2 linked regions of the Dongshaea marina genome follow. The protein of the gene in region 1 interacts with the protein of each later gene in a pairwise test. Links are inferred from orthologs where the notes say so. Each region holds a gene or a part of one and is shown in the gene's direction. Other genes may lie near its edges. The genes, in order: fldA and DB847_RS20450.

What was found.
Region 2: the proteins of fldA (region 1) and DB847_RS20450 interact in binary tests that used the Escherichia coli proteins (3 or more experiments, as listed by UniProt). The link is inferred for Dongshaea marina from one-to-one orthologs.

What each region holds. Positions count from the first base shown.
Region 1 is NZ_CP028897.1:1,722,407-1,738,549, reverse strand. What follows is about bases 13,262-16,073. They hold fldA (flavodoxin FldA), read left to right. Parts: upstream 13,262-14,317; coding sequence 14,318-14,830; downstream 14,831-16,073. Other genes in these bases: DB847_RS08385 (sensor histidine kinase), read right to left, coding at 15,334-16,073; ybfE (LexA regulated protein), read left to right, coding at 13,995-14,315; DB847_RS08400 (alpha/beta fold hydrolase), read left to right, coding at 13,262-13,889. In the rest of the region: DB847_RS08460 (DUF2861 family protein), read left to right, coding at 1-66; DB847_RS08455 (DUF2861 family protein), read left to right, coding at 85-402; DB847_RS08450 (nitroreductase family protein), read right to left, coding at 410-1,474; DB847_RS24315 (hypothetical protein), read right to left, coding at 1,474-1,641; DB847_RS08445 (APC family permease), read right to left, coding at 2,081-2,632; DB847_RS08440 (APC family permease), read right to left, coding at 2,656-3,693; DB847_RS08435 (DUF1107 family protein), read right to left, coding at 4,179-4,370; DB847_RS08425 (glycogen/starch/alpha-glucan phosphorylase), read left to right, coding at 5,869-8,349; DB847_RS08420 (sugar phosphate nucleotidyltransferase), read left to right, coding at 8,546-9,580; DB847_RS24885 (GlgC family sugar phosphate nucleotidyltransferase), read left to right, coding at 9,502-9,777; DB847_RS08415 (substrate-binding periplasmic protein), read left to right, coding at 9,805-10,659; pgm (phosphoglucomutase (alpha-D-glucose-1,6-bisphosphate-dependent)), read right to left, coding at 10,705-12,354; replication initiation negative regulator SeqA, read right to left, coding at 12,384-12,908; more of DB847_RS08400, read left to right, coding at 13,095-13,261; more of DB847_RS08385, read right to left, coding at 16,074-16,143. UniProt on the Escherichia coli protein: Low-potential electron donor to a number of redox enzymes. Involved in the reactivation of inactive cob(II)alamin in methionine synthase.
Region 2 is NZ_CP028897.1:4,365,049-4,381,062, reverse strand. Bases 383-3,065 are described here. They hold DB847_RS20450 (regulatory protein RecX), read left to right. Parts: upstream 383-1,337; coding sequence 1,338-1,793; downstream 1,794-3,065. Other genes in these bases: alaS (alanine--tRNA ligase), read left to right, coding at 1,954-3,065; recA (recombinase RecA), read left to right, coding at 383-1,332. Also shown: DB847_RS20460 (CinA family protein), read left to right, coding at 1-203; more of recA, read left to right, coding at 265-382; more of alaS, read left to right, coding at 3,066-4,557; DB847_RS20440 (aspartate kinase), read left to right, coding at 4,588-5,841; carbon storage regulator CsrA, read left to right, coding at 6,054-6,251; DB847_RS26755 (OadG family protein), read left to right, coding at 7,403-7,657; oadA (sodium-extruding oxaloacetate decarboxylase subunit alpha), read left to right, coding at 7,710-9,509; DB847_RS20390 (sodium ion-translocating decarboxylase subunit beta), read left to right, coding at 9,520-10,650; DB847_RS20385 (YdcH family protein), read right to left, coding at 10,884-11,120; tRNA dihydrouridine(20/20a) synthase DusA, read right to left, coding at 11,218-12,210; DB847_RS20375 (hypothetical protein), read right to left, coding at 12,248-12,460; DB847_RS20370 (MarC family protein), read right to left, coding at 12,547-13,158; DB847_RS20365 (chemotaxis protein CheX), read left to right, coding at 13,523-13,984; DB847_RS20360 (hypothetical protein), read left to right, coding at 14,044-14,292; DB847_RS20355 (secondary thiamine-phosphate synthase enzyme YjbQ), read left to right, coding at 14,301-14,726. UniProt on the Escherichia coli protein: Modulates RecA activity through direct physical interaction. Can inhibit both RecA recombinase and coprotease activities. May have a regulatory role during the SOS response. Inhibits DNA strand exchange in vitro.

The sequences.
Region 1 (16,143 bases):
AGCTTGAAAGCGAGGATCTCTATGCCCCGCCCCGGCAGGACTCTACACCCTATCCGTGACCCTTAAGGGAAAGACCCGCCAGAGATTACTGATTCTTCCCCCTTCCCCAGGAAAAACTGGGCAGCCCTTCATTTAAAGCAGCAAGACTACCACTTCACCGGCAAGCTCCCCCCTCAGAGTGAAAATTGCCCGCTGAGCCACCTAAACTGGCAGCAGCTGGATGCCGACTATCAGCTCATCCCCGAACAGCAGGAGTTGGTTGCCAAACCCGACTCTCCCCCGGCCCCGTTAGCAAAGGCCGCTTACCTGAGCCTGGTTGCCTCCCAAAGTGTCTACCAGGGAGGGATGCAGATAGAGTGGCAGCAGCGTGCCACACTGCCGATTCTTTATCATAACCAATAACATGCCCTTAACCGGCAGAGTCCATGATCCAGCTCACATCATACCTTGGCAGAGTTTGCCGCTGTGGGATCTGAGAGGCCTCTCTTTGCTCGTCATTTAGAATCCTAAACTTCCCGGCAATGCCCAGTGCATCACAACTCATCTCCCAGTTTGAGCACCAGATGCCCACGGCGACGGCAGCGTAATACCTTGAGGCCGTGACCGAGTAGAAGTCAAATCGAAACAGCGGCTCATCGTTAGGGTTACCTGGCTTCCCATTGATAGAGATGGCGACACAGCGTGTTGTTTGGCCATTATAGGACGAGGGTGCCCATCGGCAGCTTTCATAGGCCTGTCCAAACATCCGAAAAGGCTCTGATCTCACCGGCAAAGATTGAGTCATAGTGGGATCAGAGAAAAACAGAGCGCTGAGGGGCAGGCGCCTTCGCACCTGGGAGTTAAAAAAACGAATAAATAACGGAATATAAATCGAACGATAGCCGACGGCACACAGGCAAATAATCGAATCCTGCTCAGGATTGAAACGATCACCAAGATGTTTGACGACACTCTTGTGATCGGCGCCAGGTCCGATCCAACAAGTACCCAGCCCGATACGGGTAGCATCAATGACTATCTTCTGCAGAGTTCGGCCTATATCGATAATGGCAACACGATCATATTCTGCGGGTGCAATGGCGACCAGGAAGTGACGCGCATTAACAACCGGCCAAACCGTTATCGGGGCCGAGACAAACTCAAAACGTATCGGTGCGGCCCCGAGCCTTGCTTGATGGCTATGTTTCCTGACCGACACCATGAGGCTGTCCATATCTGCACTTGTCAGATCTCTTTTTTGATAGGAACGGCAGGATCTTCGAGCCCGGATCAGCTCAAACACACTCAGCTCGCCGCTGCTCTTTGCAAGGGGCTCCGGGAGCCGAAAACCAAACTTGCAGGAGATGATATCGAACAGAAGGATAAGCAATAAAAGAGCGGGAACAGCACAGATGACGGCTGCGGTTTTCGCTGCACCAACCAGATAAATGATCCCTCCCAGCAGTAAGAGGACAAGAATCAGTGGCAGAGGCATCAGATACTGTAACCACCCTTAAACTGCAGTTGCAGCTTAATCGCCACTAAATAGATCACGAGATCTCGAAGAAACTTGATCTTCACTTTATCTATGATTGCATGCTCATTAGGGCCCAGAGACTCATAGATCTCCATCGCTCTACTCTTTTTATTCGAATCCGCCACGACAGCCTCCCTTCTGAACTCATGAGCCCGAATGCAAGATACCAGGCCCAGTAATCTGCTCCTCAAGAATACTCACAAGTAACTCTGACAAGTCGACTCAGGTTTTACAAACTACTTTTTCAAAAGAGCTGTGAGAACCAGGCTCGGCTGACGTTTCCAGCTCTGAGCCTGTTGCCCCTGAAAGTGGTCTGTTCGCGACACTCATCTTGAAATTTTGTTACCCTGAATGAGTGATGAGCAACAATGCACAGGGCTTTTTCAGCCCTCAGGAAAGGGGCCGTTTTTCCAGCCAGCAGCGTTATCAGCTACTCACATAGAATAACTACGCCACACAACTTCTACCTTGCGGGTAGAAAAAATTGCCAACTGCAGTACCAGGTCATGAACGTCAACAGAGCCCAGAGGCACCCGGGGAGGTCACCTCTGGCATCAGGCCTTTCTAATGGGTACTGGCCAGGCTCTCGGCATGAAGCTGGTATTCAGGATCCTCGTAAATTGCCTGTCGCGCCTTCTCTTTTGGCAAGGCTGCACGGCAAGCCAACCAGAAGATCCCCAGGCTAAACAACACAATCACCACAAAGTCCCAGCCAAAGGGAAGTAGGTTCAGGCCACCGCCAAAGCTTCCCAAATAGGAGATAAGGCTCAGACCCAGAATATAGGGGATCAACCATAGGGCCGCTGTGAACTCGAGCGCATAGCTCTTCCCTCGCTGAGTCAGCCCCCTGTACATCAACATCAGTACCAGCCCAGCCAGGATCGCAAAGACGATCTGATGAATCGTCCCCCAGCCGGTCCAGTAAGCGATCAGGGTACAGACACAGAAAGTCAGAGCGCTAAACAGACGACTACCGGGCAAAATAAAGGGACGATGCAGCTCCGGCGCCTGTTTACGCAGCGCCAGCAAGCAGATGGGTCCCAATCCATAAGAAAGCACAATGGCGGATGATTGAAACGCAACCAATGCCTGCCAGGTCGGCAGCGGAGTTAACAAAAATACCCCGATCACAAAATTGACTAAAATCGCGTAAATGGGAGCCCCTGACGATTCAGCCTCATCATCAGCTGTGGCATATAACGATTTGCACTCACGCCATAGTTGAGACGCGCCGTGGTGGTGGTATAGATCACCCCGGTCCCGGCCGGTGAGATGATGGCATCAATATAGATTAGCTTCACCATCCAGGTGATCCCCAATGCCAATGCGATGCTCGCCAGGGGACCGGTCTGCATGCCCAGACTCAGGGCATTCCAGCCATGACTCAGGTCCTGACGTCCAAGCGCCCCGACGAAGACGATCTGCAACGCCACATAAAGCAGGGTGCAGATGGTCACCGAGCCGATCAATGCCAGTGGAATAGCCCGGGCAGGATTCTTGGTCTCCCCGGCCAATGAGATGCATTCGCGAAATCCGAGAAATGAAAAGATGATCCCGGCGGCAGGGATCGCCCACAACACACCATGCAGGCCATGGGGAGCAAACCCATGATATTGAGAGAAGTTTTGTGGATGAAAGTCACTGAAAAAAATCACCACCAACACCAGCAGTGGAATAAGCAGCTTCCAGTAAGTGATCAAAGAGTTGAACCGGGTCACCAGACGAATTGCGTAGATATTGATGATCGAGAATAGAAATACCAGCAGCACGGCCAAAGCCCACCCCGTATGGGTCAGAAGCGGGCTGGTTCCCTGGTGATAATAGAGGGTCCAGGGCAGATAATGGCTGGCATACTGTAGCATGGCCTGAGCTTCGGTCGGAGCAGTTGCCACACAGGAGAGCCAGGCCAGCCAGGTTGCGATAAAACTGACAACACTGCCGTGAGTAATGTGGGTGAAGCGTACGATCCCACCGGTCAAAGGAAGCGCGGTGGCCAACTCCGCATAGTTAAGGCCGATAATGATGAGAAGGATACCACCAATGACCCAGGAGATGATCGCTGCGGGACCCGCCAGCTGTGCAGCATACATAGCGCCGAACAGCCATCCCGAACCTATCATAGCCCCAAGTGAGGTCATCAATAGTCCCTTGTTACTAATGCTTCTTCTTAACTTCATGCACACTCCATGCGCCGAGGAAAAGAACTAACACTAGCAGAATAAAAACACTTTATTAACAATTAATTAACCAGCTTGCCGATCCGGATGAGTATTCAACCACACGCCAACTAATTAGGCTCTGTTGACGTTTCCAATTTTGAACCTGTTGCCCCTGAAAATGTTCTGTTCGCGGCGCGAATCATGAGGTTTAGTTGTTCTAAATGAGTGATGAGCAACAATGAACAGGGCTTTTTCTGGCGCAATCCGAAGGGCAGTGGCTATTTTTCCTCCCAGCAGCGTTATCAGGTGCTCATGTAGAGCAACTACACCACACATCTTCTGCCTTGCTGGATGAAAAAATTGCCAACTGCAGAGCCAAATCTGAAACTTCAACAGAGCCCAGAAGACAAGGTCATTGAGAGTTTCAGAGTGAAGCTGGCGGGATCAAAAACACCCTCGAGTGAGGGTGTTAGGGAAATATACATGAAATGAACGATGGCGAATTACAGTTGATCAATCAATCCGTTGACCTCACTGACCGTTCGCTTATGCAGGATACCAGAGCCAGGAGCCATCACCAGATGCCCCAGACAAAATTCATAGCTTCCTCTTCCATGGATATAGATACGCCCCTTAAAGAATCCCTTCACATACTTTGCTATCTGAAGAGGACGATAGCTTTGAAAAATCTTCATAACCAACCCTCTGTTTCAAGCTTTCCTTAGTAAGGCATGGGGTTCAAACAAAAGTTCCCACTGCCGAACAAAAAATAATTTTACATTCACAATTAAAAATATTCACCCATTTATTTAGCATCCCCCGAATGCTACCAAATTCTAAAATAACAGAGATAGCTGAACTCAAGCTGATCAGATCCCTCATAACGGCTGCGCCGGATCACACTTGAGTCAAGCTCACCAAAAGGCAGGTCCGCTCCCCTTTCGCCACCCTGGCATTAGGAAAGACAATCGCTTCAAAATCCAGCTCCACCCTGTGCTCCAGCGAGCCATCAACCGCCAGAAGGTGCCCCCTGGGAAACTCGGTAAAGTTAGCCACCGCATCCGAAAAAGTGAAATAGAACTCATCGCTGTGCTTAATAAGAGTGCGATTGACCTGGTAGATCAGAAGCTGCTCAGGCTGCCAGCTCTCGATGCCAGGCTCCGCCTCACAAACAAGCTGCTCCAGCATGGAGCTAGCCTCAGTGAAACGGCTCATATCGTTTTGGCCAAAAGGCCTGGCTTTCCCAAGCTCCACCGTAAAGGCATGAGCCCCATGGGTTTGGGAGCTGAAATAGCTAAAGGTGGTGGTGGGCTCATGGGAGAGTAAGATGGTTCTGACCCCACAGCCAGCCAGAAACATCAGCTGGCGATGATCATGCTTCCTGCCCCTTGCAGATAGGGATAGACAGCAAACTTCTCCTGCTTTGAGTCACGGATCGCGGTATGCAGATCGTAATGGTAGCGCCCCAGAGTCTGCGGATTTTGCTCAAAAAACTGCGACACGTACTGCTCAAGCTTGCGAGCACGCCGTCGCTCACCATTGATCACCCCATCATCCTGGCTGTGCCGGCCGCTAAACAAGCGATTCAAGTTTTCCTCAACCTGGCGCTGTCCAAGAGCCATCGCCCCCGGATTACCAAAGATAAACAGCACTCTGTGACGAACGGTCAGGGTTTTATTTAAAAGTTGGGTGATGAGATCGGAGCAGATCTCAATGGGGGCGGTTTCATTACCATGTACCCCGCTGGAGAGAACAATATCCTTGGTCGGCCGATCGGTCAGGGGCTCAAACAGGAGCACCCCGCTATCCCAGATCTGAACCCGGGTTGAGGGTTCAATGATAAACTCAACAAAATCTGTAAAACATTGATTTTCAAGAGTAAATTCTAAAAAATCATTCTTGGCTATCACTGGCTATCGGCTCTCCATTGTTCTGCACAACCCCGGATTTCATCCCGGGCCCCCGGGCTCTCCCGGCCCGGGCGAGCTGTATTATATGGAACTAGCCTCGCTATTTTCCACAACTCATTGAGTTGCCAAACGAATACAATGGGCTGGATCACAAAACTTGATCACAAAATAGTTGTTTAGAGTTAAATGAATCTTTTATCCTGAGTGCATATAATCAACTAAGGTACAGGTAGTTGATCGCGAACCTTTACACTATCCGGGTTCAAACCTTAACGACAAGGACATGCGTTATGAAGAAACACAACGTCACCAAGATCCCCTCTACTCACTGACAAAAGATGAACTCAAAGCCTCCATTGTTCGCCACCTCCACTCCTCACTAGGCACCAGCATCAACAAGGCTGATAAGAATGCCTGGTGGCGTGCAACCTGTATCGCTATTAATGAGCTCGTCTTCGAAAGACTGACCAATACCCAGGAGACCCACTATAAAGAGGACACCCGGGCCATCCACTATCTGTCGATGGAATTTTTGATGGGTCGTCTTTTGGAAAATAACCTGCACAACCTGTTTTTGTTCGAGACCTGTGAAGAAGCGATTTCTGAGCTGGGCTTTGATCTACGCGATCTCTGTGAACAGGAGCCGGATATGGCGCTGGGTAACGGAGGCCTGGGCCGCCTGGCCGCCTGCTTCCTCGACTCTCTTGCCACCCTTAACTACCCGGCCGTCGGCTACGGTATTCACTATGAGCATGGTCTGTTCCGCCAGGAGATCCATGACTGCCATCAGATTGAGCGTCCCGATGACTGGTGTGAATACGGTAACCCACTGAAAATCTGCCGACCCGAATCGGTTCAGGAGATCCCGCTAGAAGGTTATGTCGAAACCGTCTACGACGAAGATGGCTCAATTCGTAAGATCTGGCACGCCGGTAAGATGATCAAGGGCGTCCCCTGGGATATCCCTGTGGTCGGCTACGGCGGTAATACCGTGAGTATCCTGCGTCTTTGGGAGTCCCGCTCCTCTGGTTATTTTGACTGGGACGTCTTTAATGCCGGTGGTTATGTGGATGCCCAGCAGGAAGAGACCGAAGCGGAAACCATCTCCAAGGTACTCTACCCTAACGATGAAACCGAAGCAGGTAAGATGCTACGCCTGGTTCAGCAGTACTTCTTCTGCTCCTGCTCAATTCGCGACATCATGCGCCGCTATAAGCGCACCCATGATGACTTCAGCGAATTTGCCCAGCAGATCGTGATCCAGCTGAACGATACTCACCCGGCCGTTGCCGTGCCCGAGCTGATGCGCCTTCTGGTCGATAAGGAGCGCCTGCCCTGGAATGATGCCTTCACCCTGTGTCGTCAGGTGTTCTGCTATACCAACCATACTCTGCTCCCTGAGGCTCTGGAGAAGTGGCCTGAGTATATGTTTGAGCGTCTGCTGCCACGCCACCTGGAGATTATTCACGAGATCAACCAGTACTTCCTGGATAACGAAGTCGAGAAAAAGTGGCCACACTGTAATGAGATGAAGCGCCGCCTCTCCATCATCGAAGAGGGTGACGAGCGGATGGTGCGGATGGCACACCTGTGCGTGGTTTCTTCCGCCAAGGTCAACGGGGTTGCCGAGATCCACTCCAAGCTGGTCAAGGCGGAGCTGTTCCCCGAGTTTGATGCCCTGTATCCGGATAAGCTGTGTAATGTAACCAACGGAATCACCCCTCGACGCTGGCTGCTCTCCTGTAACCCGGCTCTGGCCGAGCTCTTTACCCAGGAGGTGGGTGATGACTGGCCGGTCAACCTGGATAAGCTCAAGGAGATAGCTCCCAAAGCTGGTGATGCGGACCTGCAAAAACGCTTTATGGACATCAAGCGCAGCAACAAAGAGCGTCTGGCAAAGGTGATCCTCGAGGAGACAGGCGTCACCGTGAGCCCGGATGCGATCTTCGATATCCAGATCAAGCGACTCCATGAGTACAAGCGACAGCACCTCAACCTGTTGCATATCATGGCGCTGTATCGTCGCCTGCTGGCGGATCCCGATTATGAGATGCATCCAAGGGTGTTCCTGTTTGGTGCTAAGGCGGCTCCAAGCTACTCCCTGGCCAAGAACATCATCTATGCCATCAATCGGGTTGCCGAGCGGGTTAACAACGACAAGCGGATCAAAGATAAGCTGAAAGTTGTGTTCCTGCCCAACTACCGCGTCACCCTGGCTGAGAAGATGATCCCGGCCGCCGATGTCTCAGAGCAGATCTCGACCGCAGGTAAGGAGGCATCCGGAACCGGTAACATGAAACTGGCCCTCAACGGTGCGGTCACCGTGGGTACCCTGGATGGAGCGAACATTGAGATCGCCGAAGAGGTGGGCGATGACAACATCTTCATCTTCGGCCTGACGGTGGATGAGGTCCGGGCCCTGAAGGCCAAGGGTTACCACCCTCAGGATTACTACTACGCGAATAGTGAGCTCAAGGCGGTCATCGACTGGCTGGATAGTGACTTCTTCACTCCGGGTCATCCGGGAGAGCTCTCCCCCATCAAGCAAAGCCTGCTCGATGGCGGCGACCCCTACCTGGTTCTGGCGGACTTTGAGAGCTACTGTAAGGCACAGACCGCTCTGGATAAGGCGTACCGGGATCCGAAGCGCTGGGCGAAGATGGCGATCATCAACGCCACCAGCGTCGGTAAGTTTAACTCGGATCGCTCCATTGAAGACTATGTGAACTACATCTGGAGCCTGGAAGCCTGCCATGTAGTTTAAAGCGGGCTAACGACTCAATCAAAAGCCGCCTCAGGGCGGCTTTTTTACTTTGGCCTTTATCTCCCCCTCCCTTGAGCTCTATCATCCAGTTGGTTAACCAGGGCCTGAGGTATTACGCTTTAAGCAGACAGTGGGTGTTTTCTGTGCTAAGGCTCAGGGATCCTCAGCGTTCGTCACATAGCCACGGAGTATCGTTATGACCAACAAGCCCGCGGTTCCAAAAAAAACAATAGGCATGGTTCTCGCCGGTGGAAAAGGCTCACGCCTTATTCCCCTGACCCGCAATAAATCAAAGCCCTGCGTAGCGTTTGGCGGTCAGTACAAGATCATCGATTTCGTGCTTAGCAACTTCTTTAACTCGGGGATCAAGAATGTCTATATCCTGACCCAATATCACTCCTATACCCTGAATAAGCATATCCGCGACTCCTGGGGGCGAAGAACCGGCATGGACGAATTTTTCGATGCCATCTCTCCCGAAACCAGCAGTGAGAGTGAGGCCTGGTTTCAGGGCACCGCAGATGCGATAAACCACTATCTGAGGTTTATCGAAACCTCAGATGCCGATTACGTTGCCATTTTCGGGGGCGATCATATCTATAAGATGGATATCCGCCAGATGATCGATGCCCACACCCGCTCTCAGGCGGATATCAGCATCGCGGCGCTCGAAGTGGGTATCGAAGAAGCCAGCCGCTTCGGGATCCTGTCCGTCGATAACATGTCCAGAGTCACCGCCTTTAGCGAAAAGCCGCAAAACCCCGCCACCATTCCGGGCCGGGCCACCTGCCTTGCATCCATGGGCAACTATATTTTCTCCCGTGAAAAATTGATCTCCATCCTCAAGGAGGGCAAGCAGCACCACAAGGATCTGGATTTTGGTATGCATGTGATCCCCATGATGCTACGCCAGAGTGATCGGATCTTTGCCTATAACTTTAATGACAACCTGATCCCGGGATGCACCCCGAGGAGCGGGGTTACTGGAAAGATGTGGGCACCATTGACTCCTACTATGATGCCAACATGGATCTCATCGATATCTCCCCTCACCTCAATCTCTACAATTACCAGTGGCCCATCTATTCAGGATTTAGTAATGACCCGCCGGCCAAAACCGTTTTTGATGACGATCACCGCCGCGGTCAGAATCTGGACTCCTATGTATGCGGAGGCTGTATCACCAGTGGTGGCCTGGTGCGCCGCTCCATCCTCGGACCCCGCTGCATGATCCACAGCTATAGCCTGGTGGAGGACTCGATTCTTGCCGAAGGAGTCGTCATCGGCCGGGCCGCCAAAATCAGGCGGGCAATCATTAACGAGGGAGTGATTATCGAAGATGGGGACTGCATCGGCTACAACCATGATGATGACCGGAGCAATGGCTATACAGTCACCGAATCCGGGATCGTGGTCGTCAGCAACTGATCCCTTGCTTCACAAGGAAACCTGCCGATGAAGGTCAACCTAAACAGGAGCCGCCAGCAGCACCCGGGGAGCAAAATTATTGGCACAATGCTGGTGATGTCGCTTCTGCTCTATGCTGGTCAGCTAAACGCAACCAGTACGATCGGCTCTGCGCTCTGGGCCACCCCGGAATGGCAAGGCTATACCGATAAAGATGGCAGCGGCCTGTATAACCAGATGCTGGAGGCCATCTATGCTCCACAAAATATCCGGATCAAGCGCAGCTACGTCCCCTGGAACCGGGCCCTGAGATTAGTTCAGTCCGGACAGGCAGATATGACAGGGGCTGAGCTCAAGGCTCCCGGCTACCTCTACTCAAGGCATCCCATCATCGAAAACATTGAGGTGATCTGGTTCAAAAAGAGCACCCTCCCCAACTGGCAGGGTCTTGAGAGCCTCAAGGGGCTATCCGGCCGCTGGATCCTGGGCTATACCCAGCACATGGAAAAAGATCTGGTTCGCTATCTCAGAGGGCAACCAACCAAGTCCCGCATCAAGGCCGCAATGCTGGTGACCAAGGATCGGGCCGACTACTACCTGGATAATGTGATTCAGATGCAGCAGACCCTGGATGCAATAAAGCCTGTCCCGGATCCCTCCCTGTATCGCAAGCAGGTCATCAAATATGACCGCCTATACTGGTTGTTTGCTAACACCGCCCGGGGCAAAGCTCTCAGGGCGATATTTGACCGGCGATTCGAGCATCTCTATTGCTCCGGAAAGCTGCGCGAGCTGTACCAGCGCTGGCAGATGATTATCCAGTACCCAAGGCTGGAGATCGACTGCGCTGTTCACCTGAGCGCACCTTCAGACACAAAGAGCGGCTCTGAGCACTCCCCATAAAAAAGGCCGCTCAGTGAGCGGCCCTGCATCTTGGTCAAGCTTAGGCTACACGCCGGCTTTGGCCAGGGTATCCGAGACAATCTGCTGGGCTTCAGCCTGGATCTGCTCCAGATGATCTTCACCCAGGAAGCTCTCCATGTAGATCTTATAGATGGACTCAGTCCCCGATGGGCGCGCCGCAAACCAGCCATTTTCGGTTACTACTTTCAGGCCACCGATGGCAGCACCATTACCCGATGCCTTGGTCAGCTTCTCGACAATCGGCTCTCCGGCCAGGGTCTTAGCCTCAACCATTTGTGGGCTCAGCGCCGCCAGAACCGCCTTCTGCTCGGTATTGGCAGGAGCATCGATACGGCGATAGACAGGTGAACCAAACTGCTGCTGCAGCTCCTCATAATACTGCTGTGGATCCTTACCGGTCACCGCCAGGATCTCGGCTGCCAACAGCCCCAGGATGATCCCATCCTTGTCGGTGGTCCAGACAGTACCATCCTTGCGCAGGAATGAGGCACCGGCGCTCTCTTCACCGCCAAAGCCAAAGCTTCCATCCAGCAGGCCATCCACAAACCACTTAAAGCCTACCGGTACCTCTTTGAGCTCACGGCCGATCGATTTCGCCACCCGGTCAATCATTGAAGAAGAGACCAGGGTCTTACCCACGGCCGCATCGGCAGACCAGCCTTTACGGTGGGTGAACAGGTAATGGATCGCCACCGCCAGGTAGTGATTCGGATTCATCAGGCCCTGCTTGGTCACTATGCCGTGACGATCGTAGTCAGGGTCATTACCGATCGCGATATCAAACTTATCTTTGAGTTCGATGAGTGAGGCCATCGCATAGGGACTGGAGCAGTCCATGCGAATTTTACCATCCTTATCCAGGGTCATGAAGGAGAAGGATGGATCCACCTGGTAGTTCACCACATCCAGATTCAGACCATAACGCTTGCCGATCACATCCCAGTAAGCAATGCCCGAGCCACCCAGAGGATCAACACCCAGATGGATGTTGGCCTTACGGATCGCATCAAAATCGATCACCTGCTCCAGGTCATTCACATAAGGGGTGACATAGTCATACTCTTCAACCCACTCAGAAGCCAGCGCCTCCTCATAAGGCAGCCGCTTCACACCGCTGAGTCCATCTGCCAGCAGCGCATTGGCACGGTTCTCGACCAGTTTGGTGATCTCACCCTCGGCCGGGCCACCGTGTGGTGGATTATATTTATAGCCGCCATCCTGAGGTGGATTGTGAGAAGGAGTGATCACAATGCCATCGGCCTTATCGGCAGCCCCGTTACGGTTATGGGTCAAAATCGCATGAGAGATCACCGGGGTTGGGGTATAGCCATGACCCTTTTGGATCCGCACCTTCACGCCATTGGCTGCAAAGACCTCAACCGCAGTGACGAAAGCCGCCTCTGACAGGGCATGAGTATCCATGCCGATATACAGGGGTCCCTCAATTCCTTCTGAGGCGCGATACTCTGCAACCGCCTGTGAGACCGCCTGGATATGAGCTTCGTTAAAGGATTTCGCAAATGAGTTGCCGCGATGGCCAGAGGTTCCAAAGGCTACCTTTTGCTCAGCCTGTGATGCATCGGGCTGATTATAGTAATAGGCGGCAACCAGTCTTGGGATGTTGGTCAGATCTTCTACCTGGGCGCGCTGCCCAGCACGTGGATGTTGTGCCATAGTCTTCCTTTTCCAGCAAATAAGATATTCTAAATTCTGTCGCAAACAGCCTGGATCAGAGATTTGTTGTATCCCATATTCTCCATCAGCTGAATCAGTATATTTCGTTTCCGGCTCGTGTTGGTGTTGGTGATCACCCAGTAAGGGGTTTGCGGGATCGGTCGTGGCTTAGTGGTTTTTCCGGTCGCCAACAGTTCCTCCTGGCTCCTGGAAAAATAGACACGTTTACGGCCCCGGATATCCGCAGCGCGGATAAACGCCTGCTGTTGATCCTGGTAGAGACAACTTAGGATCCGCATAAAGCGTGCGATCGATGTCTCTTCACTCTGGGTATCAATACTCGCTAACAACTCCCCCGTCGAGGGAAGGTGTGCCATAGCCTGCTCACCCGACTCTGCACCCTGCGGAGCTAGCGATCCGGCATGAGTGGTTGCCGCCACCGGAGCCTGAGCCTGCAGCAAACGGCGCAAGATGTCGGATGCACTTTCTCCGATATGACGGGTCTGACTGGCTATGTAAAAATACAGTTCGTCATCGACCTCAATAGTTTTCATAATGCGTCTGACCAATCCAATAACAGATGAAACAGCGCCGATTATACACAGCCTCAATGCGCTCTGAAAGTGCTCCTTGCATTGAGCGCCGATCCTGGCTGCCGATAGCGCAAAGATGCGCCAACCTTGGCATTGCGCCGATGCCAAGGCAAAATAAACACAATCTACCAACAAGATACAAACATGATGCAACTTTCTTATCGGATCCTGGGACAAGGCCAGCCGATCCTGTTACTCCATGGACTATTTGGCGATCGAGGCAATCTCAACGTAATCGCAAAACATCTTGAGCCCGATATGCAGGTGATCTCGGTCGATCTCAGAAACCATGGTGACTCCCCCCATAGTGATACCCACGACTATCCGTCGATGGCCCAGGACATCCTCAAACTTCTCGAAACACTAGAGCTCAATCAATGCCACCTGCTTGGCCACTCGATGGGAGGCAAGGTTGCGATGCAGCTTGCCCTCATCGCACCTGAGAGGATCCTAAGCCTGATGGTGGCAGACATGGCCCCGGTTCCCTACACAGAAGATCGCCATAGCGCCGTCTTTAAAGCACTCAAACAGGTCGAACAGGCCCGGGTATCCAGTCGTCAGCAGGCCGAACAGCTTCTCTCGACCCAACTCGACTGCCCCGCTACCCGGCAGTTTTTATTAAAATCCCTAACTCTGAAAAGTGGCTACGGCCAGTGGAAGTTCAACCGCGCCGCTCTTGAGGCTAACTATCAAAACATCATGGACTGGCCGTCACAGGATAGCCAATATCCCGGACCAACCCTGTTTATCAAGGGAGGAGAGTCAGACTACATCCAGGCCGCCCATCAGCAAGCCATTGCCGGGCTGTTTCCGAACGCCCAAGCCAAAGTAATCCTGGGTACCGGCCACTGGTTACACGCAGAAAAACCCAGGTTATTTAACCGGACAATCAGCGAGTTCCTCTGCAGCGCGGTTAACAGTCAAACGGGAACTATGATATAGTCTTTGGTTCGCAAAAGGATTGCCGGTTTCGGGTGGAAAAACCCTGTCGGTAAAAGAACAATCGCTCGAACCTCGAGAAGCTAACGGGTTACACTGCGGAACATTATGGCAAAACAACAAAGCGATCGGATCACTATCGATCTTTTTGCAGATGAGAAACGTCCTGGTCGTCCCAGAACCAACCCTCATCCCCGCTCCATGCAGATGAAGATCAATAAGCGCAATCAGCTCAAACGAGATAAAGAGAAGGGCTTGCGCCGTATTGAACTGAAAGTCCAGCAGCCAATCTTCGAGCAGCTCAACCGTTTAGCTGAGGCCTACAGTATCAGCCGTAGTGAGTTGATTGTTTCAATGCTTGAGCAACAGATTGCTGAGCATAACACCCATCTGAATATAAGTGACTCCCATACAATAGGTGAAAGTTGATTATGGCAAAAATAGGTCTGTTTTTTGGAAGCGATACAGGAAATACCGAAGCGGTAGCTGAGTTGATCCAAAAAGAGTTTGATGACTCTGTGGTGGAGATCCACGACATCGCAAAGAGCACCAAAGCAGATATTGAGCAGTTTGATACACTGATCTTTGGCATTCCCACCTGGTATTATGGTGAAGCCCAGGCTGACTGGGACGATTTTTTCCCCGAGCTTGAGAATATCGATTTCACTGGTAAGACCGCAGCAATCTTTGGTTGCGGTGATCAGGAAGATTATGCAGAGTACTTCCTGGATGCGATGGGAACCCTGCGCGACATCATAGAACCTCGTGGCGCCAAGATCGTCGGTCACTGGTCGACCGATAGCTACGAGTTCGAAGAGTCCAAGGCAAAGATCAGCGATGATATGTTTGTTGGGCTGGGCATCGACGAAGATCGTCAACCTGAGTTAACCCAGAGCCGGATCACCAGCTGGTGCACTCAACTCAAACAGGAGATGGGGCTCTAATCCCCCTCTTTCACCGCAGGGTAGGCTCTCTGCCCTGCGCTTGCCCCCGACCTCCCTCTGCAATCGAAACTCTCAGGCAGCGCTGGCCTCTCCTATTTTGAGCCAAATCAAAAGCTCCGACAGAACTTAGCAACATTTTTTTAAAAAAGATGATTGTCGTGGGAACTTTCTACAACTTAGGGGACTCTATATATATGCCACTGCAATTAAGCACTAAGCCTTGCCCAGCAATCTACTTCGCTGGGCTTTTTTTTGGCTGTTATTTAGGATCTGCAGTTGGCAATTTTTTCATCCAGCAAGCCTGTTGATGTGTGGTCTAGTTGCTCTACCTAAGCATCCGATAACGCTGCTGGGAGGAAAAATAGCCACAGCTCTTCGGGTTGTGCCTAAATAAGGCCTGTTCATTGTTGCTCACCACTGATTTAGAACCGCGTAGCTCGCGTCGCGAACAGATCATTTTCAGGGGCAACAGGTTCTAAATTGGAAACATCAACAGAGCCTGGTTATTGTTGATCGGTTGGGAAGCGGATAAAGAAAGAAGTTCCCTCACCCGGGACACTCTCACAGCGCACCTCACCCGATAAGCCTTCAATCAGGTGATGCACTATGTTCAAACCAAGCCCGGTTCCACCATCATCCTCTGCGGTGGTAAAGTAGGGCTCAAAAATATGCGGGAGTACATCGGGCGCGATCCCCACCCCGTTATCCCGAACCTCGAGGCTAATATTCTGTCGATCCACCGTAAGAGCAATCACTATCTGCTTAGACTCCCTGTCATCGACAAAAGCGTGGCGTACCGCATTGATCAATAGATTGGAGAGGATCCGCGAGAACGAACCAGGATAGGTCTCGACGGTTTCATCGACATCCAACTCGGTGATGATCTCGATCTGCTTCTTACGATACAGAGGGTGCAGGGTCTCCAGCAGCTCCTCGGTATATTTCCCGAGATCAACCTGGCGACGCTCGTCATGAAACTGATCCCAGGAGAGTTGTTTCAGGTTTTCAAGAAGATGCAGCGAGCGCTGCAGATTCTTTTGCAAGATATCGTGTGATTCACTCAAGGTCTCCATAAACTGATTGAGAACCGACTTAGTCAGCCCCTGCCCCAGTGCCTTGGTGAAATTCTTCTGAGCCACCTCAATCACACTGACGGCCCCGATACAGACCCCGAGCGGTGTTTTCAGATCATGAGAGAAACCGGCCAGCATCTCACCACACATCGCCATCTTCTCCGACTCCACCAGATGCTGTTGCAGGCGGTCCAGCTCCCGCTTCACCAGCCGGTGCTGGGTCTCGGTGAGCTCGAGACG
Region 2 (16,014 bases), 2.7 Mb from region 1 along the record:
GTGGTATTGCCGGCCCCGATGGCGGTAGCACAGAAAAGCCGGTGGGGACGGTCTGGTTTAGCTGGTATATAGCACCGGATAATGAGTGGTGGAGTGAATGTTGCCACTTTGAGGGCGATCGCGCCTCGGTTCGTGAGCAGGCGGTGCTTTATGCCCTCGAGGGCCTCAATGAGCAGCTCGAAGGGATTGGCTTTGAAACTTGATACTGTATAAATAAACAGTATACTTACAGCAGTAAAAACGATTTTAAGTTTGGAGTGATGCATGGATCAGAATAAACAAAAGGCACTGGCTGCGGCCCTCGGCCAGATCGAAAAGCAGTTTGGCAAAGGCTCTATCATGCGCCTGGGTGATTCAAAGGCTCTGGATGTTGAAACCATCTCGACCGGCTCTCTGGCTATCGATGTGGCCCTGGGTGTTGGTGGGCTTCCCTGCGGTAGGGTTGTCGAGATCTTTGGTCCCGAATCTTCGGGTAAGACAACTCTGACCTTGCAGGTGATTGCGGAAGCGCAGCGCGTAGGTAAAACCTGTGCTTTTGTCGATGCTGAGCATGCCCTGGATCCTGTCTATGCCGGTAAGCTGGGGGTTAATGTTGATGAACTGCTGGTTTCTCAGCCGGATACAGGTGAGCAGGCTCTTGAGATCTGCGACATGCTGGTTCGCTCCGGGGCAGTCGATGTGATCATTGTCGACTCGGTGGCCGCGCTGACGCCAAAAGCGGAGATCGAGGGTGAGATGGGTGACTCTCACATGGGCCTGCAGGCGCGTCTGATGTCCCAGGCGCTGCGAAAGCTCACCGCCAACATCAAGAGTGCCAACTGTCTGTGTATCTTCATCAACCAGATCCGGATGAAGATCGGTGTGATGTTTGGTAACCCTGAGACCACCACGGGTGGTAACGCCCTGAAGTTCTACTCCTCCGTTCGCCTGGATATCCGTCGCACCGGTGCCGTCAAAGAGGGTGATGAGGTTGTAGGTAACGAGACCCGGGTGAAGGTGGTCAAAAACAAGGTGGCACCGCCATTCAAGCAGGCGGAGTTCCAGATCCTCTATGGCGCAGGGATCTCCAAAGAGGGTGAGCTCATCGACCTTGGGGTCAAGAACAAGATTGTCGATAAGTCCGGCGCCTGGTATAGCTACAACGGCGATAAGATAGGCCAGGGTAAGGCGAACTCTATCAAGTATCTTAAAGAGAACAGTGCCATAGCTCAGGAGATCGAAACTAAGCTGCGTCAGCTGCTGCTGACTACTGAGATGAGTGAAGGAGCGGCGAGCGAAGGTGCTGAGGTTGAGATGTCATCTCTGAGTTCTCAGGATCAGGCCGCCCTGTAAAGCCGATGGCAGAGAGTTCCGATGTATTGAAGCAGGCGATCGCAGCATCGCTGAATCTGCTTAGTTATCGGGAGCACTGCCGCCAGGAGCTTAAGCTCAAGCTTGCTCAGCGAGGTTTTTGCGCCGAAATTGCTTCGTCAGCCATCGAATATTGCATCACTCAGGGATGGCTTGACGAGGCGCGCTATACCGAGTGCTGGATCCGCTCCCGGGCCGCTAAAGGCTTTGGCCCGAGCCGGATCCGTAGCGAGCTCGGTGCAAAAGGGATTGACCGGGCGCTCGTTGAGGAGCAACTTAACTTAAGTGAATGTGACTGGTTTGAATTGGCAGTCAAGGCTTGCCACAAGAAACTTTCACATCAAGAGACCGGGAGCTTATCCCGGGAACAAAAGCTCAAATTGACCCGCTTTCTGGTCGGGCGTGGCTTTAGCCTGGAGCAGGCTCGGGCCGCTATCGAGTAACACCTCCATAACAATTTCAGCTTAATTTCACCCAGCTACTGCGAATTTGCTCGAAATTGATGCGATTTCCAAGCTTTCAGTTTTACCTTTGACCTCGATTACTTTATCTTATCCCCGGTAAAGATTTCACTTCGATGACTGACATTGAGCAGGATTATTCATGTATATGACCACGTCAGAGATCCGCACTGCGTTTCTCGAGTTCTTTCGTGCTAAAGGGCACCAAGTTGTAGCTTCCAGTTCGCTGGTTCCGGACAATGATCCAACCTTGCTATTTACCAACGCGGGGATGAACCAGTTTAAAGATGTTTTCCTGGGCCTGGAGGACCGTGGTTACAGCCGAGCGACCAGCTCTCAGCGTTGCGTCAGGGCCGGTGGTAAACACAATGATCTCGACAATGTGGGTTATACCGCGCGTCACCACACCTTTTTTGAAATGCTGGGCAACTTTAGCTTCGGTGATTATTTCAAACGTGATGCGATCCGCTTTGCCTGGAACTTTTTGACCGAGGAGCTCAAGCTTCCGGCCGAGAAGCTTTGGATCACCGTCTTTGAAGAGGATGATGAGGCTGCGGATATCTGGCTCAACGAGATGGGCGCGGATCCGGCGCGCTTTTCGCGCATCGGTGCCAAGGACAACTTCTGGCAGATGGGTGATACAGGTCCCTGTGGTCCCTGCACCGAGATATTTTACGACCACGGCGAAGATGTGGCTGGTGGACCTCCCGGAACGCCGGAAGAGGATGGCGATCGCTACATCGAGATCTGGAACCTAGTGTTCATGCAGTACAACCGCTTGAGCGATGGCACCCTGGAGCCTCTGCCTAAGCCTTCGGTGGATACCGGAATGGGGCTGGAGCGGATCGCGGCCGTGGTGCAGAAAGTCCACTCAAACTATGAGATCGATCTGTTCCAGGCATTGATCAAGTCAGCAGCAGCCATTGTTGGCACCGATGATCTGGAGAATAAGTCCCTGCGAGTGATCGCCGATCACATTCGCGCTTGTGCCTTTTTGATTGTCGATGGCGTGATGCCCTCCAACGAAGGGCGGGGCTATGTCCTGCGTCGGATCATTCGTCGTGCGGTTCGCCACGGCCGTAAGCTTGGGGCGAGCGATGTATTTTTCTTCAAGCTGGTTGAGGAGCTCTCACAGCTGATGGCTGATGCCTACCCTGAGCTTAAGCGTCAACAGCCGGTTGTTGAGCGGGTACTGCAGCTCGAAGAGGAGCAGTTCGTCAAGACTCTGGATCGGGGTCTGCAGATCCTCGAAGAGGGGCTGGAGCTGCTGGGTGAAACGCGGGTCATACCCGGTGCCATGGTGTTCAAGCTTTATGATACCTATGGCTTCCCTGCCGATCTGACCGCTGATGTAGTCAGGGATCGCGGTTACAGTATCGACGAAGAGGGTTTCCAGAAGGCGATGGCTGAGCAGCGTGAGCGGGCCAAGAAGGCGAGCCAGTTCTCAGTTGACTATAACGAGATGCAGCGCATCGATGAGAAAACCTGTTTTACCGGCTATGAAAAAATTAGCCAGCAGGCGCAAATTGTTCAGCTCTTCAGAGATCAGCAGCCGGTCGAGCAAATTGCTGAGGGTGAAGATGGCCTGCTACTACTGGACGAAACACCTTTTTATGCCGAGTCGGGTGGCCAGGTCGGAGACACCGGACTAATCCGCCTCGATGGCGGTGTATTCGCGGTCACAGATACCCGCAAAGTGGGTAATGCCTTCGTACACAAGGGCTATATGGAGCTTGGAACGCTTAAGATCGGAGATAGTGTTCTGGCTGAGGTCGACGAAGATCGTCGCAAGGGGATCGCCCTCAATCACTCGGTGACCCACCTGCTGCACGCGGCGCTTCGCAACATTTTGGGTGAGCATGTCACCCAGAAAGGATCCCTGGTTGGTTCCGAGCGGATGCGCTTTGACTTCTCCCATTTTGAAGGGGTCTCCGCCGGGACGATTCGTGCCATCGAGGATTGGGTCAATAAGCAGATCCGTGCCAATCATCAGGTCAAAACCCAGCTGATGGATCTGGAGCAGGCGAAAGCTTCCGGCGCCATGGCGCTATTTGGTGAGAAATATGATGAGAAGGTTCGGGTCGTCACTATGGGTGATGTATCGACAGAGCTTTGTGGTGGAACCCATGTAGGGCAAACTGGTGAGATTGGTGTGTTCCGTATCCTGTCTGAAGGGGGCATCGCTGCAGGGATCCGCCGTATCGAAGCGGTATCCGGTCAGGCCGCGATTGACTTCATGCATCAGGTTGCCGAAGAGGTCGATGAGGTGATTCACCTGGTGAAGGGTGATCGCTTCTCTATCGCGGCGCGGGTTCAGCAGGCGATCGACCGCTCCCGTTTACTGGAGCGTGAGATTGAGCAGCTCAAGGCAAAACTGGCTTCTCAGGCGGGACACGGCCTGCTGGAGCAGGTGGTCGAGATCAATGGGTCCAAGGTGCTGGTAGCACTGCTCGAAGAGGCAGATCCCAAGGGACTGCGTCAGTCGGTCGATGAACTCAAGAACAAGCTGGGTGAAGCGATCATCGTGCTTGGAACGCACCAGAATGGAAAAGTGAGCCTGATTGCGGGAGTGACCAAGGGGCTGACATCCAGCGTCAAGGCCGGAGAGCTGGTCAACATGGTGGCTCAGCGGGTCGGTGGTAAAGGTGGTGGACGCCCCGATATGGCCCAGGCTGGTGGTAACCGTCCGGAGGCACTCAAGGGTGCGCTGGATTCGGTTCACTCCTGGCTTGAAGATAAGCTTTAAACTTTAGACGTTAATAAAGGAAACCTGTTCGTGGCCCTGTATGTTCAAAAATTTGGTGGAACCTCGGTAGGCTCTTTGCAGCGAATCGAGGCCGTGGCTGACAGGATCTGTCAGTATCGCCAGCAGGGCCATGACATAGTGGTCGTGGTTTCTGCGATGGCGGGTGAAACCAATCGTCTGCTGGGAATGGCTCTAGAGTTAGATCCCCAGGCATCGCGCCGTGAACAGGACGTTCTGCTATCAACCGGAGAGCAGGTCTCTATCGCTCTGCTCTCCATCGCCCTGATTAAGCGCGGCTGTGCCGCCGTCTCCATGACAGGGGATCAGGTGGGGGTGCGTACCGATCATCAGTTCGGTAAGGCCCGGATCCTGGAGTGCCAGACCGAGTCGGTGCAAAAACAGCTTGCTGAGGGCAAGGTTGTGGTGGTTGCCGGTTTTCAGGGGCGGGATGATGAAAATAATATCACCACCCTGGGGCGGGGCGGTTCAGATACCACTGCCGTTGCCCTGGCGGCGGCCCTTAAGGCGGATGAGTGCCAGATCTTTACCGATGTGGATGGTGTTTACACCACAGACCCCAGAGTCGAGCCCAAGGCCAGGAGACTGGAGCAGATCACCTTCGAAGAGATGCTGGAGATGTCAGCCCTTGGCGCTAAGGTTTTGCAGGTCCGCTCGGTTGAGCTGGCAGGCCAGTACCGGGTTCCACTGCGGGTACTATCGAGCTTTGAACAGGGGCAGGGGACCCTCATCTCCTATGGCTGTGAACAGGATGAGCGCCCGCTGATCGCCGGCATTGCCTTTGATAGTTCGGTGGCAAGTATCGGGATCCAGGGGTTGCCCGAAGGTTCGCAGATCGCGGCTAAACTGCTGGAGCCGGTGGCGGATGATGGTATCGATATCGATATGATTGTTCAAAGCACCGGCAGCTGTGGATCCACTGAGCTCACCTTTACGGTTCAGCGCAGTGATTATGCCAGAGCCGTCATGCTGACTCAGGCTCGGGCTGAGTCTCTCGAGGCGCAAAGTTTCATGAGTAACGATAGCATCGCCTGTGTCTCATTGGTGGGGCTTGGAATGAAACATCATCCCGGAGTTGCCAAAAGCATGTTTGAGCTATTGGGAGATGCCGGGATCAATATGCAGCTCATCTCAACTTCGGAGATCAAGATCTCTGTGGTGGTAGATGAGTCCGAGCTCCAGGATGCGGTCAGGGTGCTTCACTCAGGATTTTGTCTTGATCAAAAGGATATGGACGATCCAGAGCAGCTACTAAATAGCGCCTAGCTAGCATTTTTCATGGTGTGTATGCGAAGCGAATAGGATTAAATTCGGAAGAATTGTCAAATTTATCCTCCCTAACTGGTGATATATACTATAAATTGAGTAAATAAAGGGACTTTACGTTTTTCTTGATTGGCCCATTTACTCTTGGCCATCAGTTAGTGGATAATAGCCGACTTTCTGGCTGAAAAACGGAATGAACAAGGAGTGAGCACATGTTAATTCTGACTCGTCGCGTTGGGGAAACCCTGATGATCGGTGATGAAGTGACTGTAACTGTATTGGGTGTCAAAGGCAACCAGGTTCGCCTGGGTGTTAATGCTCCAAAAGAGGTATCGGTCCACCGTGAAGAGATCTATATGCGGATCCAAGCGGAAAAAAATGTACAGCAGGGTGAACCAGGCAACTTCTGAGTCCCTGATGATATCAAGGCGACAAGCTTAGCTTAGTCGCCTTTTTTGTGCTCACCGGATGGCCAGCTGGCGCAATGCAGCTGGCCATCTTTTTATCTGCCGCCGATTGAACTGGCAGATTAATACCAATCATGGAAGAAAGGTGATCAGCTTATCCAAATAAGAATTAGTTGCATCCTGATCCCTTAACTACTGAGATTGGCTTCAGATCGTTTCGTAGTCCAAGTCAGATTTTTTGCGCTGTTTTGTCTGATATAGTCCGCGTGAGCCATGAAAGGCCTCTCTCAACCCTATTTTTCGCTCTTTTCTTCCTGGAGAGTCTCCCTTGCAAACTGCCCAATCGCCTTTGTTTAAAGGGGAATCAGCTGTTTGTGTGAGCGAAATGGCGATTTGATAATCAAACAGTTATTTTGCCTGAAAAAAGGTTTGACATATTTTTCGCTGAGGGTAATATGGCCCCCGCAACACGGTGAGGTGGCCGAGAGGCTGAAGGCGCTCCCCTGCTAAGGGAGTATGCGGTTTGTCCCGCATCGAGGGTTCGAATCCCTCCCTCACCGCCAGTGTGCATCCGTAGCTCAATTGGATAGAGTACTCGGCTACGAACCGAGCGGTTGGAGGTTCGAGTCCTCCCGGATGCGCCATTTAACTCGTTGTGTTTTCAGTGCATCCGTAGCTCAATTGGATAGAGTACTCGGCTACGAACCGAGCGGTTGGAGGTTCGAGTCCTCCCGGATGCGCCATAACTTGTTGTGATTTCCCAGTGCATCCGTAGCTCAATTGGATAGAGTACTCGGCTACGAACCGAGCGGTTGGAGGTTCGAGTCCTCCCGGATGCGCCATATCTTGTTGCGATTTCCCAGTGCATCCGTAGCTCAATTGGATAGAGTACTCGGCTACGAACCGAGCGGTTGGAGGTTCGAGTCCTCCCGGATGCGCCATATTTTGTTGTGATTTCCCAGTGCATCCGTAGCTCAATTGGATAGAGTACTCGGCTACGAACCGAGCGGTTGGAGGTTCGAGTCCTCCCGGATGCGCCATATCCCTACTTTTCCTGTAAGCTCTATCACAACTTCCTCCTCGCTAAATTGATTTATCTCTCCGGTTCTGGTTATCCTAGCTCCTTGATGGAAAAGAAAAAAAGGGGATGACGGATGGATCTATCTTCTCTGTTGGCCGAAGCGTTCGGCCTGCTCGTGATAGGGATTGTTTTTGTCTTTCTGTTTCTCGGGGTACTGGTTGTGGTTATCAACTGTATCGCACGATGGGCAGGGGATGCCTCAGACTTACCAATTCAAGACACTTCTCCCACAGCTCCACAGCTTGATCCCACAAGACTTAACCCTGCAGTTGTTGCCGCGATAAGCTCGGCTGTGCACCGCTATCGCCAACAGCACAGGAACAACTGATCTGTTTTCAGGATGATGCAATTGCAAATTTGATTTCAAGGAGTTAATCAGTATGTCTAAGCCGTTAGCGATCACTGAACTGGTTTTACGTGATGCCCATCAATCTCTACTGGCGACACGGATGCGAGTCGAGGATATGTTGCCGATCGCGGCCAAGCTCGATGAGATTGGTTATTGGTCCGTTGAGTCATGGGGAGGGGCGACCTTTGATGCCTGTATCCGGTTTTTGGGAGAGGACCCCTGGGAGCGTCTGAGATTACTCAAAGAGGCGATGCCTAAGACTCGCCATCAGATGCTGCTTCGCGCCCAGAATCTGCTGGGCTACCGCCATTATGCTGATGATGTGGTCTCCAAGTTTGTGGAGCGGGCGCACGCCAACGGCATGGATGTATTCCGGATCTTCGATGCGATGAATGATGTGCGCAATCTGCAGATGGCGGTCAAGGCGGCCAGGGATGTGGGAGCCCATGCCCAGGGAACCATCTGCTATACCACCAGCCCGGTACACACCCTTCAGACCTGGACCGATATGGCGAAGCGTCTTGAGGAGATGGGGTGTCACTCATTGTGCCTTAAAGATATGTCGGGCTTGCTCAAACCCTATGAAGCCGAAGAGGTGATCAAAGCAATTAAGAGCAGTGTGGATCTGCCACTGGCTCTGCACTGTCACTCCACCACAGGCCTTAGTCTGCCAACCCATATGAAGGCGATTGATGCCGGGGTGGATATGCTGGATACCGCCATCTCCTCCATGAGTATGACCTATGGACACTCGCCCACCGAGACCATAGTTGCCTCGGTCGAAGGAACCGCTCGTGATACCGGGCTGGATATGACCAAGCTTGAAGAGATCGCAGCTTATTTCCGCGAGGTCCGTAAGAAGTACGCCAAATTTGAAGGCAGCCTCAAAGGGGTGGATGCCAGGATCCTGCTCGCCCAGGTACCAGGCGGCATGCTGACCAACATGGAGAGCCAGCTCAAGGAGCAGGGGGCTGCCGATCGCATCGATGAGGTGCTTGAGGAGATCCCTAAGGTTCGTAAGGATCTGGGCTATATCCCGTTGGTGACCCCAACCTCGCAAATCGTTGGCACCCAGGCGGTGATCAATGTGTTGATGGGAGAGCGCTACAAGAACATCACCAAAGAGACGGCTGGGGTGCTCAAGGGAGAGTACGGTGCGGCGCCAGCTCCGGTGGATAAAGCTCTGCAGGCAAAGGTGCTGGATGGGGCTGAGCCAATCACTTGCCGCCCGGCGGATCTGCTGGAATCTGAGCTGCATATTCTGGAGGAGGATCTGCAGGGGATCGCCAAAGAGAAGGGACTGAAGCTGGCAAAAGAGCCTATTGATGATGTCCTGACCTATGCCCTTTTCCCTCAGGTGGGGCTCAAGTTTATTCAAAATCGCGGTAATCCGGATGCCTTTGAGCCGGCGCCGGGCACCGAGAAGCCTGAAGCTGCCCCTGCGCCAGTCGCCGCTCCTGCTGCAGCTCCTGCAGCCGCCACCGGTCCTGAACTCTATGATGTGGTGGTTGATGGCCAGAACTTTAAGGTCGAGGTCAGTCCATCTGGTGACGTGGCGCAGATTGCTGCAGCCCCTCAGGCTCAGGCCGCTCAGCCGGCCGCTGCCAGCGCAGCTCCCGGAGAGTCTGTTGGAGCACCTCTGGCCGGAAACATCTTCAAAATAGTCGTCAAACCGAATCAGCAGGTGGATCAGGGTGAGTTATTGGTGGTGATGGAGGCGATGAAGATGGAAACCGAGGTTCGGGCCAGTCGCTCGGGTCTGGTGCAGGCGATTGAAGTCAAAGAGGGGGATGCGGTCGCCTTGGGTGAGCCATTGTTAACACTGGCATAAGGATGATGTGATGAATGGATTTATGAGCCTATGGCATCAGACTGGGATCGCCAGCTTCCAGGCAGGGCAGCTGGTGATGATTTTGGTGGGCTGTATCTTAATGGCCCTTGCCATCATCAAGAAGTTTGAGCCTTTGCTGTTGTTGCCAATCGGATTTGGCGCCATTTTAACCAATATCCCCAATGCCGGGTTTAGCGATCCGGGTGGCATTCTCTACTACTTCTACAATGTAGGGATCGCCAGTGGCGTCTTTCCCCTGCTGATCTTTATGGGGGTGGGGGCCCTCACCGATTTCGGGGCCCTGATTGCGAACCCTAAAACGCTGTTTTTGGGGGCCGCGGCTCAGTTTGGGATCTTTATTACCCTGTTTGGTGCTTTGCTGCTGAACCTGGTGCCCGGTATCCACTTTACCCTGCAGGATGCTTCGGCGATCGCCATCATCGGGGGGGCGGATGGGCCAACCTCAATCTTCCTGGCTTCTAAGTTGGCGCCGGAGCTTTTGGGGGCCATTGCGGTGGCGGCATACTCCTATATGGCGCTGGTTCCTATCATCCAGCCACCGATCATGCGGCTTTTGACCACCAAGCAGGAGCGGCAGGTGAAGATGGAACAGCTACGTCCGGTGGGGCGCAAGGAGCGGATCCTGTTTCCGCTGGCTGTGCTGCTGCTGACGATCCTGTTTTTGCCCACAGCAACCCCTCTTATCGGGATGTTTACCCTGGGGAACCTGATGCGCGAGTGTGGGGTGGTTGAGCGTCTGAGCAAGTCGGCACAAAATGAGATCATCAATGTGGTGACCATCTTCCTTGGGCTGGCGGTCGGATCCAAGCTATCTGCAGATCGCTTCCTACACCTGGAAACGATCGGGATTTTGGTGCTGGGCGCGGTGGCCTTCGCCATCGGCACAGCTGCCGGGGTACTGATGGGTAAGCTGATGTATAAGCTTAGCGGGGGTAAGGTCAATCCACTGATTGGTGCTGCCGGGGTTTCGGCGGTGCCTATGGCGGCCCGGGTGGTGAACAAGGTGGGCCTTGAGGATAATGATCAGAACCATCTGTTGATGCATGCGATGGGGCCGAATGTGGCCGGGGTGCTGGGTTCGGCGGTGGCCGCGGGGATCCTACTGGCCCTGGTGGGCTAGGGATGTGTTAGATATCTCAAGGCAACTCATGAGCTTTGTACGCCGACACACAAGTAACATCCATGTGGCTCTGCTACGGCATCCATGCCGCGGAAGGTCGGCTTAACAAAGCTCAGAATTGCCAATAGGGCTACAATATACGCGCCCATTTTTGCGGAAGATATTCTACTGGCTTTTAAAGCACACATAAAAAGAAACCGCCCATTGGGCGGTTTCTTTTTGACTAATCCTGATTAAGCATGGGTTAGTTTAAAATAGAGAGTGTCTTTTAGGAGGAGGCGTTGTTTCTTTAGGTCTTCAAAGTGGGTATCACTGGTTGGTACGTCGCGTGTTTCAAGTCCTTTGATCTGGCGGTCTAGTGAGTAATACTCCTGCATGATTTGTGAAAATTCCTGATCGTTTACCCTAAGCTGCTCGACTTTATCTTGCAGCTCAGGGAACTCCTGGCCAAGGCTGAGACTATCGTCCATATCTCTCACTCCTGTGTGGTTGGTGTTCTCTTAACCAACTATAGTGGAGCTTTTCCGGGGAAACTGAGACTTGGATCTAAAAGCGGCCAGTCTATTTTTAGACCGGTTGCGGGACCTTGGCCAGGGCATCCTCAACCACCCGGAGATCGGCTCCAGCTTTATGGGCATTTTCACTGATATGCCGGCGCCAGGCTCGTGCTCCGGGGACCCCCTGGAACAGTCCCAGCATCGGCTTGGTCATTCCACCGAGATAGACTCCCTGAGCCAGTTGCTCCTCGATGTAGGGGTACATGAGCTCAACGATCTGATGGCGGGAGAGCTGTGGACGGGTGTCACCAAAGACGGCCCGATCCAGCTCAGCCATCATCCAGGGATTTTGGTAAGCCGCCCGGCCAACCATGACACCATCGAGATGCTGTAGCTGCTCCTGGCACTGCTCTAGAGTTTCCAGGCCACCATTGACCATGATATTTAGCTGTGAGTAATCCTGCTTGAGCTGCCATACTCGGGGATAATCCAGTGGAGGGATTTCGCGGTTCTCTTTTGGGCTAAGTCCCTGCAGCCATGCCTTGCGGGCATGCACAATGAAGGTATCGCAACCTGTGCGATTGACCGTTTCGATAAAGTCACACAAAAAAGCGTAGCTGTCCTGTTCATCGATCCCGATACGGGTCTTGACCGTGACAGGAATCGAGACCGCATCCTGCATGGCCGCAACACAGTCGGCCACCAGCTGTGGGCTGGCCATCAGGCAGGCGCCGAAACGACCATTTTGCACCCGGTCGGAAGGACAACCCACATTGAGGTTTATCTCGTCATAGCCTCGCTGCTCGGCAAGTTTTGCACACTGCGCCAGATCTTTGGGATTACTGCCTCCGAGCTGCAGAGCGAGTGGGTGCTCTGCCTCGTTATACCTGAGGTAGTCTCCCTTGCCATGGGTAATTGCCCCCGTGGTGACCATCTCTGTATAGAGCAGACTATGCTCAGTCAAAAGCCGGTGAAAGTAACGGCAGTGGCGGGTTGTCCAGTCCAGCATGGGGGCAACGCTGAATTTATGGTAGCTGGGCATGGGCTGTGTAGTCTGGGTCATAGTTATTAATCGTATCCAAAGTAAATCTAAGTAAGTCTTAATAGAGTTGGCGTTTACGCCGTAATCCCATGGAGAGCAGGAGTTGATAAAGGCTCCATAGCAATAACAGCCCGAGACTCAGGCTGCTTAGCGCAAAGTAGCAATCGATATCGACCTGCCAGAGGTTAATTCTGTGTTGTGCGGTAAAGATAGCAACAGCAAACCACAGAAGCGACCAGCAGCTCGCAATACTGATGAAAAAAGATTTCATGACCCTGTATACCGCTCAAAATACGAGCTGATTTTATACCCTTTGTTGTGAAAGGCCAACTCTTGGTTGTGCGCAAATAGAAGGGCCTACAAAAGCATACTTTGTTTGAGTCCGGTCATGATGATCTTGGCTGCCATCGAGATCAGGATAAGTGCAGTGATCTGGGTCACTATGGTCAGGATCCTGGCTCCGAGCCAGCGGGCAAGGTATTCACTGTAGTAGAAGAACAACCACAGGACCAGGCTGAACAGGATGCAGGCGAGGGCTACCCAGCTCTTGTTGATCAAAAGAGCTCCATGGTGCTCAACCGAAAGGATCACCGAAGCGATCACCGCCGGGCCTGCAATGATTGGCATCGCCAGCGGAACCACGGCGAGTTGGTCACTACGCTGGTCGTGATTTTCCTGATCGGTTGCGCTGTGCTTCATCAGGCTGAGGCTACTTAACAGCAGGCAGATGCCGCCTCCGATCTCCAGTGATGGGAGATCGATACCAAACAGTGTCATGATGGTACTGCCAAAGTAGGAGGTGACCACCAGAATGATCGCAACGATCAAACAGGTTTTACTGGCACAGCGCTTTTGAGTCGGTTTTGGCCATGCAGAGGCAAAGCTGATGAAGATGGCCATCATGGAGATGGGGTTGGCTATGGTTGCGACCTTTGAAAAGGCGTCAAGCATGACGGCGATGCCACTCATGGCTTATTACTCCTAATGACTGAGCGACAGTTGGGCCCGTATTTTCGATTTAAAGGGGGTCTGTCTGGATAAGAACCTTGAAGCCCCGAAAGAGCCTCGGGTGCGTTCGGGCGCGATCATACTCCGATTGAGATCTTGATGCACCTTGGTTGCGCCCATTGATCGACGGGATCACAACAAAGGAGCTGTGAGGAGCGATATCGACTCATTCGACTCGGATATTTCGGGGGAATGGACGGCGGATTTTTGTGATTGTGTTAAGATTTGTCAGTAGAGGCTCTTGATTTGAAAGAGAGTGAGTTGCTTTTAAACTGGCGTTGCGTTCGTTGGGTTATAACGCAGCTTCTGCAAAGGATGGTGTGCGATGCGAGTGGAGTTTATAAACCCTTTTATCACATCACTTATCAATGTGATGAAGACAATGGCACAGCTTGACCTTCAGCCTGGTAAGCCCAAGAAGAAGCTGGACTCCCTGGCCCGGGGAGATGTATCCGGACTCATAGGTATGGTTGGCCCGCAAACCAAGGGCTCGATGTCGATTACCTTTGATCAGGGGCTGGCCCTGGAGGTGATGCGACGGATGCTGGGAGAGGCTCCCGATGAGCTCAATGAAGAGGTCACGGATATGGTGGGTGAGATCACCAACATGGTGACGGGGGGAGCGAAACGGATCCTGGGGGAAGAGGGGTATGAATTTGATATGGCTACCCCGATTGTGGTTTCGGGCCCCAACCACTCCATCAGCCATAAAACCGAAGGGATGAAACTGATGATGCCCTTTACCTGCGATCAGGGAAGGGCGGTGATTGAGATCTGTTTTGAATAGACTGGGCAGCTGATAGCAGGGACCGATAGAAGAGCAGTTTTCAAGAGGAGTGATCAGGGATGATCAGAAAGTGGCTTCGTTGGGTATTGCTTTTAATCCTGGTTGGCTTGATCTTCAGTCAGGTGAAACTGGATACCTCCATCTACAAGACAGATGAGAATCAGCTTGAGATCTCATTTCCTCGCTGGCAAAAGCAGTATCCCTGGATCTATCTCAAATGGTCTCCCGATGAGAAGCAAAAAACCAAGTTCTGGATCCGTCTGCCGTTTCAAGCACCACGTAAAGTGGAGTCACTTAAAAAATATTAGAGCGAGCTATGTGGCAACAAAAAAAGCTTCAACTTAAACCCCGTGCGCGGGGTTTTCATTTGATTACCCAAGAGATCCTGTCACAGCTTCCCGAGTTGGGGGGCTATAAGCTTGGCCTGTGTCAGCTGTTTCTGCAGCACACCAGTGCCAGCTTGACCATTAATGAGAATGCGGACCCGACCGTGCGCAGTGATATGGAATCTTATTTCAATCGGTCGGTCCCCCAGTGTGAGCCCTATTATCAGCATACCTATGAGGGGGATGATGATATGCCGGCTCATATTAAGGCAACCCAGATCGGTTGCTCCTTGCTGATCCCCGTGAGCTCAGGGGAGCTCGTGTTAGGCCGCTGGCAGGGGATCTACCTTGGAGAGCATCGCGATCATGGGGGCGCGCGCCAGCTGATTGCGACCCTGCAAGGGGAATATTTTTAGTTCAGGCCAGGCTTTGCCTGACTTGTCTTCGCTAGAGGGGGGCTTGTCCAACCCCCTCCTGATTCAAGAACATCTCGATACTCTTACAATTAGCCCTGCGGGCCGCAAGTTTATGCCTTCGGCATAATTGCCGCTGCCGAGCGGCGACGGGTCAGGGGGACTGCTCACCCAGTCCCCCTAACAACCCCGAGGGTGCCCCTCGATTCGCATCTCTCCTCAAAACCATTTGCTCCCCGAAGCTCAGCATAGACACGCCATCCCTGGCGTGGCTATGCACTCATGGCGTCCTGCCATTCGGCTTCAATCGCGGCATGATTTTTTCGGGGCAAATCAAAGGGGAGAACTAAAAACCCCGTGAGCGAGCGCAGAGGCGAGCCGTTGAGAGTTTTTATTCTTTTCGAGGCAGGATGCCGAGCCGCGAAGCTCTACGGAGGGACTCGTAGCGCGCAGCGAGGTTTTGATTACTTTTGACGATACAAAAGTAATGTGCCGTCGGGCACCCCCGACACCTGTGGCGTAGCCACAAATAAGGATGCTATCCGCAGGTTAAAAAAGATCGCAGTTTGACCTGCGGTCATCTGATTTGTGCCTGGGGCACAATTGTTCGGCCGCGGAATACGGGAAGAGGCCGTTCCCAGGCATCCTGCCTTCCACGGCATTAATACATCCTGTATGTCAGGATATGCTTGTCCAATACCCTCTTCATTTCCAAGGACACTCCGGTATTTGCTTCATCCTCAAGTTTCAAGTTCGCAGAGGTACAGGCAAACATTACATCCTTGTACTGGTTGCCTTTTCATCGCATCCCTGCGATTCACCCTCTGCTCCTATTTGAAACTTTCGGCGCAAATAGACGGGGCCAAAAACCCCTGTCAGCTCTGAAAACATAAAGCCTCAGATATGAAGGCAACTCTGTAACTACATCGAAGAGAGGAAGTTAACTCCCCCATGAGCGAGCGCTGAGGTGAGCCGTAGAGGATTGAAGTTGAGCAACAGGACGTTGCGAAAGCGTAGCCTGGCCATGGAAGGCCTGTCTACGTGGTACTTCAAGCTTCAGGTGAGCCGAGGATAAAGCGAGGTTCGGGGCGCCCCGGGAGATGCACGCCGCTAGCGCCATCCTTGGTTAACGCGGCATTCACACTTCCCTGTGTATCAGAGGTGTGGGGCACCTTTGCCATATAGGGATATATCAATGCCGTGAAAGGCAAGACGCCTGAGAACGGCCTTGCCTGCCGCCGGTCAGCACCGGCATCTGCAGCGCAGCTGCAAATAGATAGCATTCGGCTAA